DNA from 3 places in the Actinoplanes sp. CA-142083 genome. Region 3 is predicted to be linked to each of the others. Evidence: riboswitches for the same ligand, from Rfam matches in the RefSeq annotation. Region 3 holds a riboswitch; each other region holds the start of a gene.

What was found. A riboswitch is a leader RNA that binds a small molecule or an ion and turns the genes downstream of it on or off. The one in region 3 is predicted to bind S-adenosylmethionine.
Region 1: linked by a shared signal. The riboswitch ahead of ACQPZX_RS22130 (aminotransferase class V-fold PLP-dependent enzyme) and the one ahead of thrC (threonine synthase) in region 3 are both predicted to bind S-adenosylmethionine.
Region 2: linked by a shared signal. The riboswitch ahead of ACQPZX_RS10930 (GNAT family N-acetyltransferase) and the one ahead of thrC (threonine synthase) in region 3 are both predicted to bind S-adenosylmethionine.

What each region holds. Positions count from the first base shown of each region.
Region 1 covers NZ_CP192076.1:4,834,191-4,837,432, forward strand. Annotated here, with positions in the region: gene ACQPZX_RS22115 (SDR family oxidoreductase) at 1-5, opposite strand, end outside; gene ACQPZX_RS22120 (CBS domain-containing protein) at 250-639, shown strand; gene ACQPZX_RS22125 (DUF1684 domain-containing protein) at 636-1,406, opposite strand; SAM riboswitch class IV at 1,438-1,553, shown strand; gene ACQPZX_RS22130 (aminotransferase class V-fold PLP-dependent enzyme) at 1,571-2,755, shown strand; gene ACQPZX_RS22135 (cellulose binding domain-containing protein) at 2,791-3,138, opposite strand; gene ACQPZX_RS22140 (peroxidase family protein) at 3,051-3,242, opposite strand, start outside.
Region 2 covers NZ_CP192076.1:2,293,540-2,296,781, reverse strand. Annotated here, with positions in the region: gene ACQPZX_RS10935 (Kelch repeat-containing protein) at 71-958, shown strand; gene ACQPZX_RS10930 (GNAT family N-acetyltransferase) at 944-1,546, opposite strand; SAM riboswitch class IV at 1,560-1,675, opposite strand; gene glpK (glycerol kinase GlpK) at 1,694-3,187, opposite strand; gene ACQPZX_RS10920 (IclR family transcriptional regulator) at 3,196-3,242, opposite strand, start outside.
Region 3 covers NZ_CP192076.1:10,209,856-10,213,097, forward strand. Annotated here, with positions in the region: gene ACQPZX_RS47275 (GNAT family N-acetyltransferase) at 1-293, opposite strand, end outside; gene thrC (threonine synthase) at 551-1,831, opposite strand; SAM riboswitch class I at 1,842-1,980, opposite strand; gene ACQPZX_RS47285 (ABC transporter permease) at 2,055-2,828, opposite strand; gene ACQPZX_RS47290 (ABC transporter ATP-binding protein) at 2,825-3,242, opposite strand, start outside.

The sequences.
Region 1 (3,242 bases), 5.4 Mb from region 3:
TTCATCGATGCACCATAGCGGCCCGGCGCCGCGCGCCGCGGGTTTGCCACACCACCTGCGCGGACTTGACATCTTGATGCTCTTGACTTCAAGACGTGATTGACTGCAAGTAGGCATATGCACGCAATGTGGCGTGGCCACCCCGTCATCGGACGGCCCGCCCGGCGGCTTCCGCGGACCGGCACGAGATGGGGAGCAACGATGCGTATCAGCGACATACTCCGCGTCAAGGGCACCACAGTCGTAACCGTGACACCCGACTCCGACGTCACCAGCCTCCTGGCACTCCTCGCCGAGCACAAGATCGGCGCGGTGGTCGTGTCGGCGGACGGGAGCCGCGTCGACGGCATCGTCAGCGAGCGCGACGTGGTGCGGGCGCTGGCCACGCGCGGCGCCGCCGTGCTGGCCGAGCCGGTGTCGGCGATCCACACGTCGCAGGTGCGCTCGGTCGCGCCGGACGCGGCGGTCGAGGAGGTCGAGCGGCTGATGACCGAGCACCGCTTCCGCCACGTGCCGGTGCTGGAGGGCGGCTCGCTGGCCGGCGTCGTCAGCATCGGCGACGTGGTGAAGCACCGCATCGACGAGCTGGAGATCGAGCGGAAGAGCCTGGAGGGCTACATCACCGGCGAGCGCATCTAGCGCGGCGTCTGCTCGCCGGCCTCGATGGCGACCGGGAGCCGGTTCTCCGGCGGGGCCAGCGAGCAGGTCGCGAACTCCGTGTAGGCGCACGGCAGGTTCGTGGCGCGGTTGAAGTCGAGCGTCAGCGTGCCGTCGGCGGCCGGGCGGGGTACCGGCAGGCGGCGGCTCGCGGGGTAGGTCGTCACCCCCGAGGTGGCGTCGGTGAACAGCGTGGTCATGGCGCCGGGGGCGCCGGGAAAGACGATCAATTTCATGGGTACGCCGTCGAGCGTGAACTCGACGTGGCCGAGCGCCTCGTCGGCGTCGGTGTAGCCGTCGACGACCGTGGACAGGGTGACCTCGCGCGGTGCGGCGAACGGGACGAAGCGGGCCGGGACCAGCCATCGCTCGTGGGGCGGGAACGTCGGCGTCCCCTCGTACGAGATGAGCTTCTGACTGGACGGATGGCGCGGGCGGAGGACGACGCCGGAGCCCCGCCTGGCTATCTCGGCGATCGCGTCGCCGAAGGCGGCGATGACGCCCTCCTCGTCGACCTTGCCGAACGCGTGCGTGCCGCTGATCTCGAAATCGCCGACCGTGAGCGACTCACCCTCGCGCAGCGTGACGCTCACGCCGTCGGCCGTCACCGACCACGAGCCGGGCACGTCGTCGAAGCGTTGCGGCCGCTCCTCGAGCCAGTGCATCCCGGTGATCGCGAGCATTCCGTGCGGCGACGCCCGCCGGCGCTCGTGCCCGGCGTGCCATTCGGCCCAGTCGTCCTTGTACATCGGCCCACCCTATTTGCTAGCGTGTCGGACAGGTCATGAGTGTCAGCGCACAAGCCCCGGCTTGCTGACCGGCAACCCTTGCGTTCGCGATGGGGTGCCCCGGGTGAGGACCGGGCCGGCGTCGATCGACGCGGGCAAGCGCGATCTTGCGGAGGCTTGTCGTCATGTCCCTTGCCGTCCACACCAGCGACCTCGACGTCATCGGGGCTGGATTCGTCCATCTCGACTACGCGGCGACCGCGCCCTGCGTGCGCGCCGCCGCCGACGCGGTGAACGCGCTGCTCCCCAGCTACGGCAGCGTGCACCGGGGGACCGGGCCGCGGTCGCAGACCTCGACCCTCGAGTACGAGCGGGCCCGCGACGTGATCGCCGACTTCCTCGGCTGCCGGCCCGGTGACCAGGTCGTGTTCACCCGCAACACGACCGACGCGCTCAACCTGCTGGCCCGCGCTCTGCCGCCGGGCACGACCACCGTGGTCTTCGACGGCGAGCACCACGCGAACTTGCTGCCCTGGCCGAACGCGCTCCGTCTCCGCGCGCCCGCATCGTGGGCGGAGGCGGTGACGGCGGCCGAGCGTGCGCTGCGTGACCTGGACGGCCCGGTGTTGCTGACCGTCACGGGGGCGAGCAATGTGACCGGTGAGCTGTGGCCGGTGCGGGAGCTCGCCGAGGTCGCCCATCGCCACGGGGCGCGGATCGCGGTCGACGCCGCCCAGCTCGCCCCGCACGTGCCGGTCTCGCTGGCCGAGCTGGGCGCCGACTATGTGGCGCTGTCGGGGCACAAGCTCTACGCGCCGTTCGGGGCGGGCGTGCTGGCCGGGCGGGCCGACTGGCTCGACGCCGCGCCGCCCTATCTGGCCGGCGGCGGCGCGAGCGCGCACGTGGGGGACCGGGCCGGCGACGTGCGATGGGCCGCCGGGCCGGCGCGGCACGAGGGCGGCACGCCGAATCTGCTCGGGGCGGTCTCGCTGGCGGCGGTCTGTGCGGCGCTGGTGGAGGCGGACCGTGCGGCGCTGCGCGCGCACGAGCAGGAGTTGCTTGCGCATCTGCGGGAAGGGTTGCGGCGGGTGCCGGGCGCCGCCGAGGTGAGTGTTTTCGGTACGGGTAGTGAGCGCGTCGGCATCGTGTCGCTGGCCCTGGACGGGCGCGACCCTTCGGCGGTGGCGACCAGGCTCGCGGACGAATTCGGGATCGGGGTGCGGGCCGGGAAGTTCTGCGCCCATCCGTTGGTGCGGCGGCTGTCGGGGGACAGCGCGGGGTGTGCCGGCGGGTTGTTGCGGGTGAGCTTCGGGCTGGGCACGACGTTCGAGGACATCGACCGGTTGCTGGAGGCATTGGCCGCTCTTTGATCGGCCGCGGAACCGTGGCTCCGCGGCCGATTTGCCTAGGCGACGCTGCAGGCCGTGGTGTTGACCGAGAACGCTGCCGGACGGTTGTTCGTGCCCGACCAGGTGGCGTTGAAGCCGATGCCGTCCCGGGTCTGCCCGGGGCCGATGGTGGCGTTGTAGGGCGCGTTCGCCACCGGCACCCGGGCGCCGTCCTGTTCAGCGGCGCTGTTCCAGAATTCGGTGAGCTGCTGCCCGCCGGGGAAGACGAAGCGCAGCTTCCACGCCGGGATCGGCGTGGCGCCGGTGTTGGTGATGCTCATCGTGACGCCGAATCCGCCGGTCGTCGCGGTGGTGTTCCACTGGGTGCCGACCCGGTAAGTGACCCGGCAACTGACCGGCGGCACGTCGCCGTCGGCGAAGAAACGTTGGCGGGGAGGTCGGCCCGGGCGATGCCCGAGTTCTGGGCGATGATGTCGCCGAGGTTGCGCCGGAAGTCGATCCCGTACGT
Region 2 (3,242 bases), 2.8 Mb from region 3:
GTAGACACTGCCCGCTCGTACGACGAACGTCGTATGGCCGGGCGAACGGTCCGGCCCGCACGCTTCCGGCATGGCTGGATTGTGGATACCGGGTCCGCCGCTCAACGTGGCGCGCGGCGGGCTGATCAATGCGACTTTCAAGACGGCGTACGCGATCGGGGGTTTCACCACCGGTTTCGGCGAGGAGCTGGACGCGGTGGAGCGGCTCGACCGTGACCGCGGGCGGTGGGCGCGGGTGACACCGATGCCGACCGCGCGGGGCAACCCGGCGGCCGCGGCGGCCGGCGAGCGGATCTACGTGTTCGGCGGCTTCATCGGCGACAAGCCGGCCGACGTCGTCGAGGTCCTCGACCCCACGGCGGGCGCCTGGCAGGTCCGGCGCCCGCTGCCCGGCGGCGGGCGCGGCGGCGCGGCGGCGGCCGCCGTCGGCGAGCGGATCTACCTGGTCGGCGGCTTCGACGCGGACGACATCGCCACCGGCGCGACCGAGGCCTACGACGCGATCGCCGACGTGTGGCACAGCGTGCGGCCGATGCCCACCCGGCGCGGGCTGCTCAAGCTCGCCGTGGTGGGCGGCCAGATCTACGCGATCGGCGGCCGCGACGACAACGCGGCCTCGCTGCCGGCAGTCGAGCGGTACGACCCGGCGACCGACACCTGGCACGCGGCGGCGCCGATGAGCACCGGCCGCGGCAACCCGGGGATCGCCGTGGCCGGCGGGCGGATCTACGCGGTCGGCGGCCAGGGCGCGGGCGTCGCGCTGCGGACCACCGAGCGGTACGACCCGGCGGCCGACCGCTGGGAGACGTTGTCGCCGCTGCTGGCCGTGGGCCGCAGCTCGCTCTCGGCCGACCACGTCGTCATCGGCGGCCGGGACCTGCTGATCGCCTTCGGCGGCTTCGAGATCGTCGGCGGCACCCCCGTGGCGAGCGCCCGGGTGGAGTCACTGGCGCTGTGAAACGCGCAGGGCCGGCCACTCGGCGGCCACGATCGAGAAGATCGCGGAGTCGCGGAGCCGGCCGGCCTCGCCCGGCGCCCACGAGCGCGACCAGCTGCGCAGCACACCCTCGAAGCGGGCGCCGGCCCGCTCGATCGCGGCCCGGGACCGGGCGTTGCGGGCGTCGGTCTTGAGGTCGACGCGCGAGACGTGCCACTGCTCGAAGGCGTGGGCGAACATCAGGTGCTTCGCCTCGCGGTTCACCCCGCTCCCCTGCGCGGAGGCGGCGAGCCAGGTGAAGCCGACCTCGACGGCGAACAGCTCGTCGCGATCCGGCCACAGGCGAGGGTCCCAGTAGGCCGTCGCGCCCACCGCCCTTTCGCCAACAATCTGCGCATACGGCATCAGCGTGCCGGCCGCGGCCCGGGCCAGCTGCGCGTCGATGTAGTCGCCGACCTCACCGGCGCGGGGCACCCAGGTGAACCCGTACGAGCCGCGATCCTCCTCCGCGGCCGCGGCGAGGCCGGCCGCGTGCCGATGCTCCAGCGGCTCCAGCCGGACGAGCGATCCTTCGAGGACGGGCGCGGCAAGGCCGGCGGGGAAGGGCATGGCGAGACTCCGTTTCGCGCGACTTGCCCGCCGCACCGCGCGACGGGCCCGGTCCTCACCCGGGGCACCCCGCCCGCGCAGGGGGGTTGCCGGCCAGCAAGCCGGGGCTCAGTGCTGGCGCTCATGACCTGGCGTGGATCTTACGCGCTACGAGGGTCTCGTCCAGTCGAAGGTCCGCTTGACCGCCCGCTGCCAGTTCCCGTACTCCGCCGAGCGGATCTCCGGGTCCATCGTGGGCAGCCATTGGGCGGCCCGGTGCCAGTTCTGGCGCAGCCCCTCCAGGTCGGGCCAGTAGTCGACGGCCAGCCCGGCCGCGTACGCCGCCCCCAGCGAGACCGTCTCGGCGGCGAGCGGCCGCACCACCGGCACGTCCAGCACGTCGGCGAGGAACTGCATGAGCAGGTTGTCGGCCGTCATCCCGCCGTCCACCCGCAGGGTCGTGAGATCCAGGCCGGAGTCGGCGTTCATCGCGTCGACGACCTCGCGGGTCTGCCAGGCGGTGGCCTCCAGCACGGCCCGCGCCAGGTGGCCCTTGGTGATGTACGACGTCAAGCCGACGATCACCCCGCGCGCCTCGCTGCGCCAGTACGGGGCGTACAGGCCGGAGAAGGCCGGGACGATGTAACAGCCGCCGTTGTCGGCGACCGTGCGGGCCAGCGTCTCGATCTCGGGGGCGCTGGCGATGAGCTCGAGCTGGTCGCGGAACCACTGCACGAGCGAGCCGGTGATCGCGATCGAGCCTTCGAGCGCGTACGCGGCCGGTCCGCCGGCGATCTGGTACGCGACGGTGCTGAGCAGCCCGTGCGTCGAGCGCACCAGCTCGCCGCCGGTGTTCAGCAGCAGGAAGCTCCCGGTCCCGTACGTGCATTTGGCCTCGCCCGGCGTGAAGCACGTCTGCCCGAAGAGCGCGGCCTGCTGGTCGCCGAGCGCGGCCCCGATCCGTACGCCGGGAAACGCCGCCACCGCGGTGCCGAACACGCCGATCGAAGGCCGCACCTCGGGCAGCATGGCCCGCGGGATGCCGAAGAAGGCGAGGGCCGCCGGCGACCAGTCGAGGGTGTGCACGTCGAGCAGCATGGTCCGGCTGGCGTTGGTCACGTCGGTGACGTGCAGGCCGCCGGTGAGCTTCCAGATCAGCCAGGTCTCCATCGTGCCGAAGAGGATCTCGCCGCGTTCGGCGCGCTCGCGCAGCTGCGGCTGGTGGTCGAGCATCCAGCGCACGCGCGGGCCGGAGAAGTAGGTCGTGATCGGCAGCCCGGAGTTGTGCTCGACGACGGGAGCGCCGGGGTTGTCCTTGAGCAGGCGTACGAGGTCGTCGGTCCGGGTGTCCTGCCAGACGATCGCGTGGCCGACCGGCATGCCCGTGTCGCGGTCCCACAGCAGGGTGGTCTCGCGCTGGTTGGCGATGCCGACCGCCGCCACCTGCTCCTCGGTGATGCCGGCCCGGCGCAGCGCCTCGGGGGCGAGCCGCTCCAGGTTGCGCCAGATCTCGGCGGCGTCGTGCTCGACCCAGCCGGGCTTGGGGTAGTACTGCTTGTGCTCCTGCTGGGCCACCGACACGAGCCGGCCGCGACGGTCGAACACGATGCACCGGGTCGAGGTGGTGCCCTGGTCGATGGCGACGACGTAGCGCTCGGTCATGATGCCCCCTAGAGGATCAGCTCCCGTGAGATGGCGCGGGCCGCGTCGCGGACGT
Region 3 (3,242 bases):
AGCAGCGCCCGGCCCGCGCCCCGGCGCCGCGACGACGGCAGGACCGAGAGCTCGATGTTCGCATTGTCCAGATTGTCAAGAACCGGCAGCTCGATCCAGAGATAGCCGACCGGGTGACCGTCGATCCAGGCCAGATAGTGCTCGTGATCGGCGCCCGGAAACGGATTCGCGAGCCGTGCGACGAAGTGCTCCAGGGCCAGCGGCGGAACGTCCGGCTTGTCGCGTTCCTCGCAAGCCCGATAGATCTCGTACGCGTCGGCTGGGGTCACCAGCGGACCCGTAGAAAGATTCATGGCCGTCACCCTGCCCGGGCAACGGCCATGCTCGCGATTCATTTTTGGCTAAACGATTTTGGTCGGGAGGACGGACGCACAGCGCCTCCGGCACTGGGTCGTTGGGCACCTCGAGAGATTGTCGCCAAGCTCGAAGGTGAGGGGCCTCGTACGGCGTCGGCCCTCCCGCAGAGAGCATCTTGCCGATCCGGAAATCGGTGCGCAAGTCCTCCGGGGGTGGAATCTTCAACTAATGGCAGAGTTTCGACTACCGACCGTTATCCCAGCAGGCCAGCCTCGCGGGCCCCGCGAAGCGACGGCTTGATCTGATGAGTGGGCCCGACGAGGCCCGCCACCGCGTCGAGCGTCTTGAGTCCCTCGCCGGTGTTGTAGACGACGGTCTCCTTCTCGGGGTCGAGCTTGCCGCTCGCCACCAGCTTCTTGAGCACGGCGACCGTCGTGCCGCCGGCCGTCTCGGCGAAGACGCCGGTCGTCTCGGCCAGCAGCCGGATGCCCTCGCGGATCTCGTCGTCGTCGGCGTAGTCCATCCAGCCGCCGGTGCGGCGCACCGACTCGATCGCGTACGCCCCGGCCGCCGGGTCGCCGATGTTCAGCGACTTCGCGATGCCGGTCGGCTTCACCGGGACGATCTCGTCGGTCCCGTTCTGCAGCGCGGTGGCGATCGGGTTGCAGCCCGCCGACTGGGCGCCGAAGACGGCCCAGCCGCCCTCGGGCGCGGTGACCAGGCCGATCTCGACCAGCTCCTGGAACGCCTTGTCCACCTTGGTGAGCAGCTCGCCGGAGGCCATCGGGATGACGACCTGGGCGGGGATGCGCCAGCCGAGCTGCTCGGCCACCTCGTACCCGAGGGTCTTGGAGCCCTCGGCGTAGAACGGCCGCACGTTCACGTTGACGAACGCGGTGTCCTCGAACTCGTCGGTCTCCACCAGCTCGCCGCAGAGGCGGTTCACGTCGTCGTACGAGCCCTCGATGGCGACCAGCTCGCCGCCGTAGACCGCGGTCGTGATGACCTTGCCCTGCTCCAGGTCGTACGGGATGAAGACGATGCTCGGCGCGCCGGCCCGGGCCGCGTGCGCGGCGACCGAGTTGGCCAGGTTGCCGGTGGAGGCGCAGGCGAAGCGGGTGAAGCCGAGGCCGCGGGCGGCGGTGAGCGCCACCGAGACGACCCGGTCCTTGAACGAGTGGGTCGGGTTGGCCGAGTCGTCCTTGACGTACAGCGGCGCGCGCAGGCCGACGGCGGCGGCCAGGGCGGGGGCGCTGACCAGCGGGGTCAGGCCGGGGTCGAGGGTAACTCGGGTCGCCGGGTCCTGGCCGGCGGGGAGCAGGCCCGCGTAACGCCAGATGTTGTTCGGTCCCGCCTCGATCTGCTCACGGGTCACCCGCGCGAGCGCGGCCTGGTCGTAGGCCACCTCGAGCGGGCCGAAACACTCGTAACAGGCGTGCTGGGCGATCAGCGGGTACTCCGCGCCGCACGCACGGCAGACGAGCCCACGGGCGGGCGAGTCGGTGGTCGAGGGTGTGCTGACGGCAGACGTCATCGAGGCCTTCCTCTCATCTTTCCCCGCCGGCGACCTGCCGGACCGGGGACGGAATTAGCACCTGCCACGCGTGAGGCCTCTTCATCGAGACATGCGTAGTGGTTGCCGGGGCTTCATCGGGCCGTTCCCTCTGCCCCTCTGGATGAGGTATTCAGTTGTTTCCCACACCTTACGTCGTGCCCCGCGGTTCGCTCACACCCCTTCCCGAGGTGTGAGCGAAGCATCAGCGCGTCGGCAGTCGCATGAAGGCCGAGCGCGACCACAGGATGCCGACGGTGCTCAACAAGAGGGTCCAGGCCACCGCCAGGATCCAGGTGTTGCCGACCGGGGTGCCGTCGAGCAGGTGCCGCAGCGTGTCGATGATCGGGGTGAACGGCTGGTTCTCGGCGAACCACCGCACCCCGGCCGGCATCGTGTCGGTCGGGACGAACGCGCTGCTCACGAACGGGCCGAAGGTGAACAGCAGGGACAGCGAGTTGGCGCCGGCCTGGGTCTTGGCGACCATGCCGAACGCCGCGGTCATCCAGCTCACCGCGAAGGTGACCAGGGCGAGCAGGCCGGCCACGGCGAGCCAGTCGAGGCCGCTCGCCTCCGGGCGGAAACCGATCAGATAGGCAACCCCGACGACCAGGATCAGGCTGATCGCCGTACGGATGATGCTGCCGCCCACCTGGCCGGAAAGCACCGCGAAGCGGGAGATGGCCATCGTGCGCAACCGGGCGATGACGCCCTCGCTCATGTCGGTGTTGATGTTGATCGCGGTGGCCGAGCCACCCCCGCCGATCGTCATGATCAGGATGGCCGGGGCGACGTAGTTCACGTACGTGCCGCGGCCGGCGCCGCCGCTGATCGCGGTGCCGAAGACGTACACGAACAGCAGCATCATCAGCAGCGGGAAGCTGATGCCGCTGATGGTCATGATCGGGAACCGGACCATGCGTCTCATGTCCCGGCGGATCATCGTGCCCGAGTCGGCGAGCACATACGAGCTGGTCATCGGATCCCCCCGGTCAGCGTGAAGAAGACGTCGTCGAGCGTGGAGTCGGCGCCCACCGAGCTCTTGAGCTCCTCGGCGGAGCCCGAGGCGACCAGCCGGCCGTGATCGAGCAGGGCGACGGTGTCGGCGAGCCGATCGGCCTCGTCCAGGTACTGCGTGGTCAGGAAGACGGTCACGCCGTCGTTCGCCACCAGGTCGCGGACGATCTCCCAGATCGCGCGGCGGCCGCGCGGGTCGAGGCCGGTGGTCGGCTCGTCCAGGAAGATCAGCTTGGGGTCGCCGATCAGGGTCATCGCCAGGTCGAGCCGCCTTTTCATGCCGCCCGACCAGGTCATCACCGAGCGGTCGGCCGCCTCGGTCAGGTCGAAGCGCTCGAGCAGCTCGTCGGCCTTGGCCCGGCCGGCGCGGGCGCCC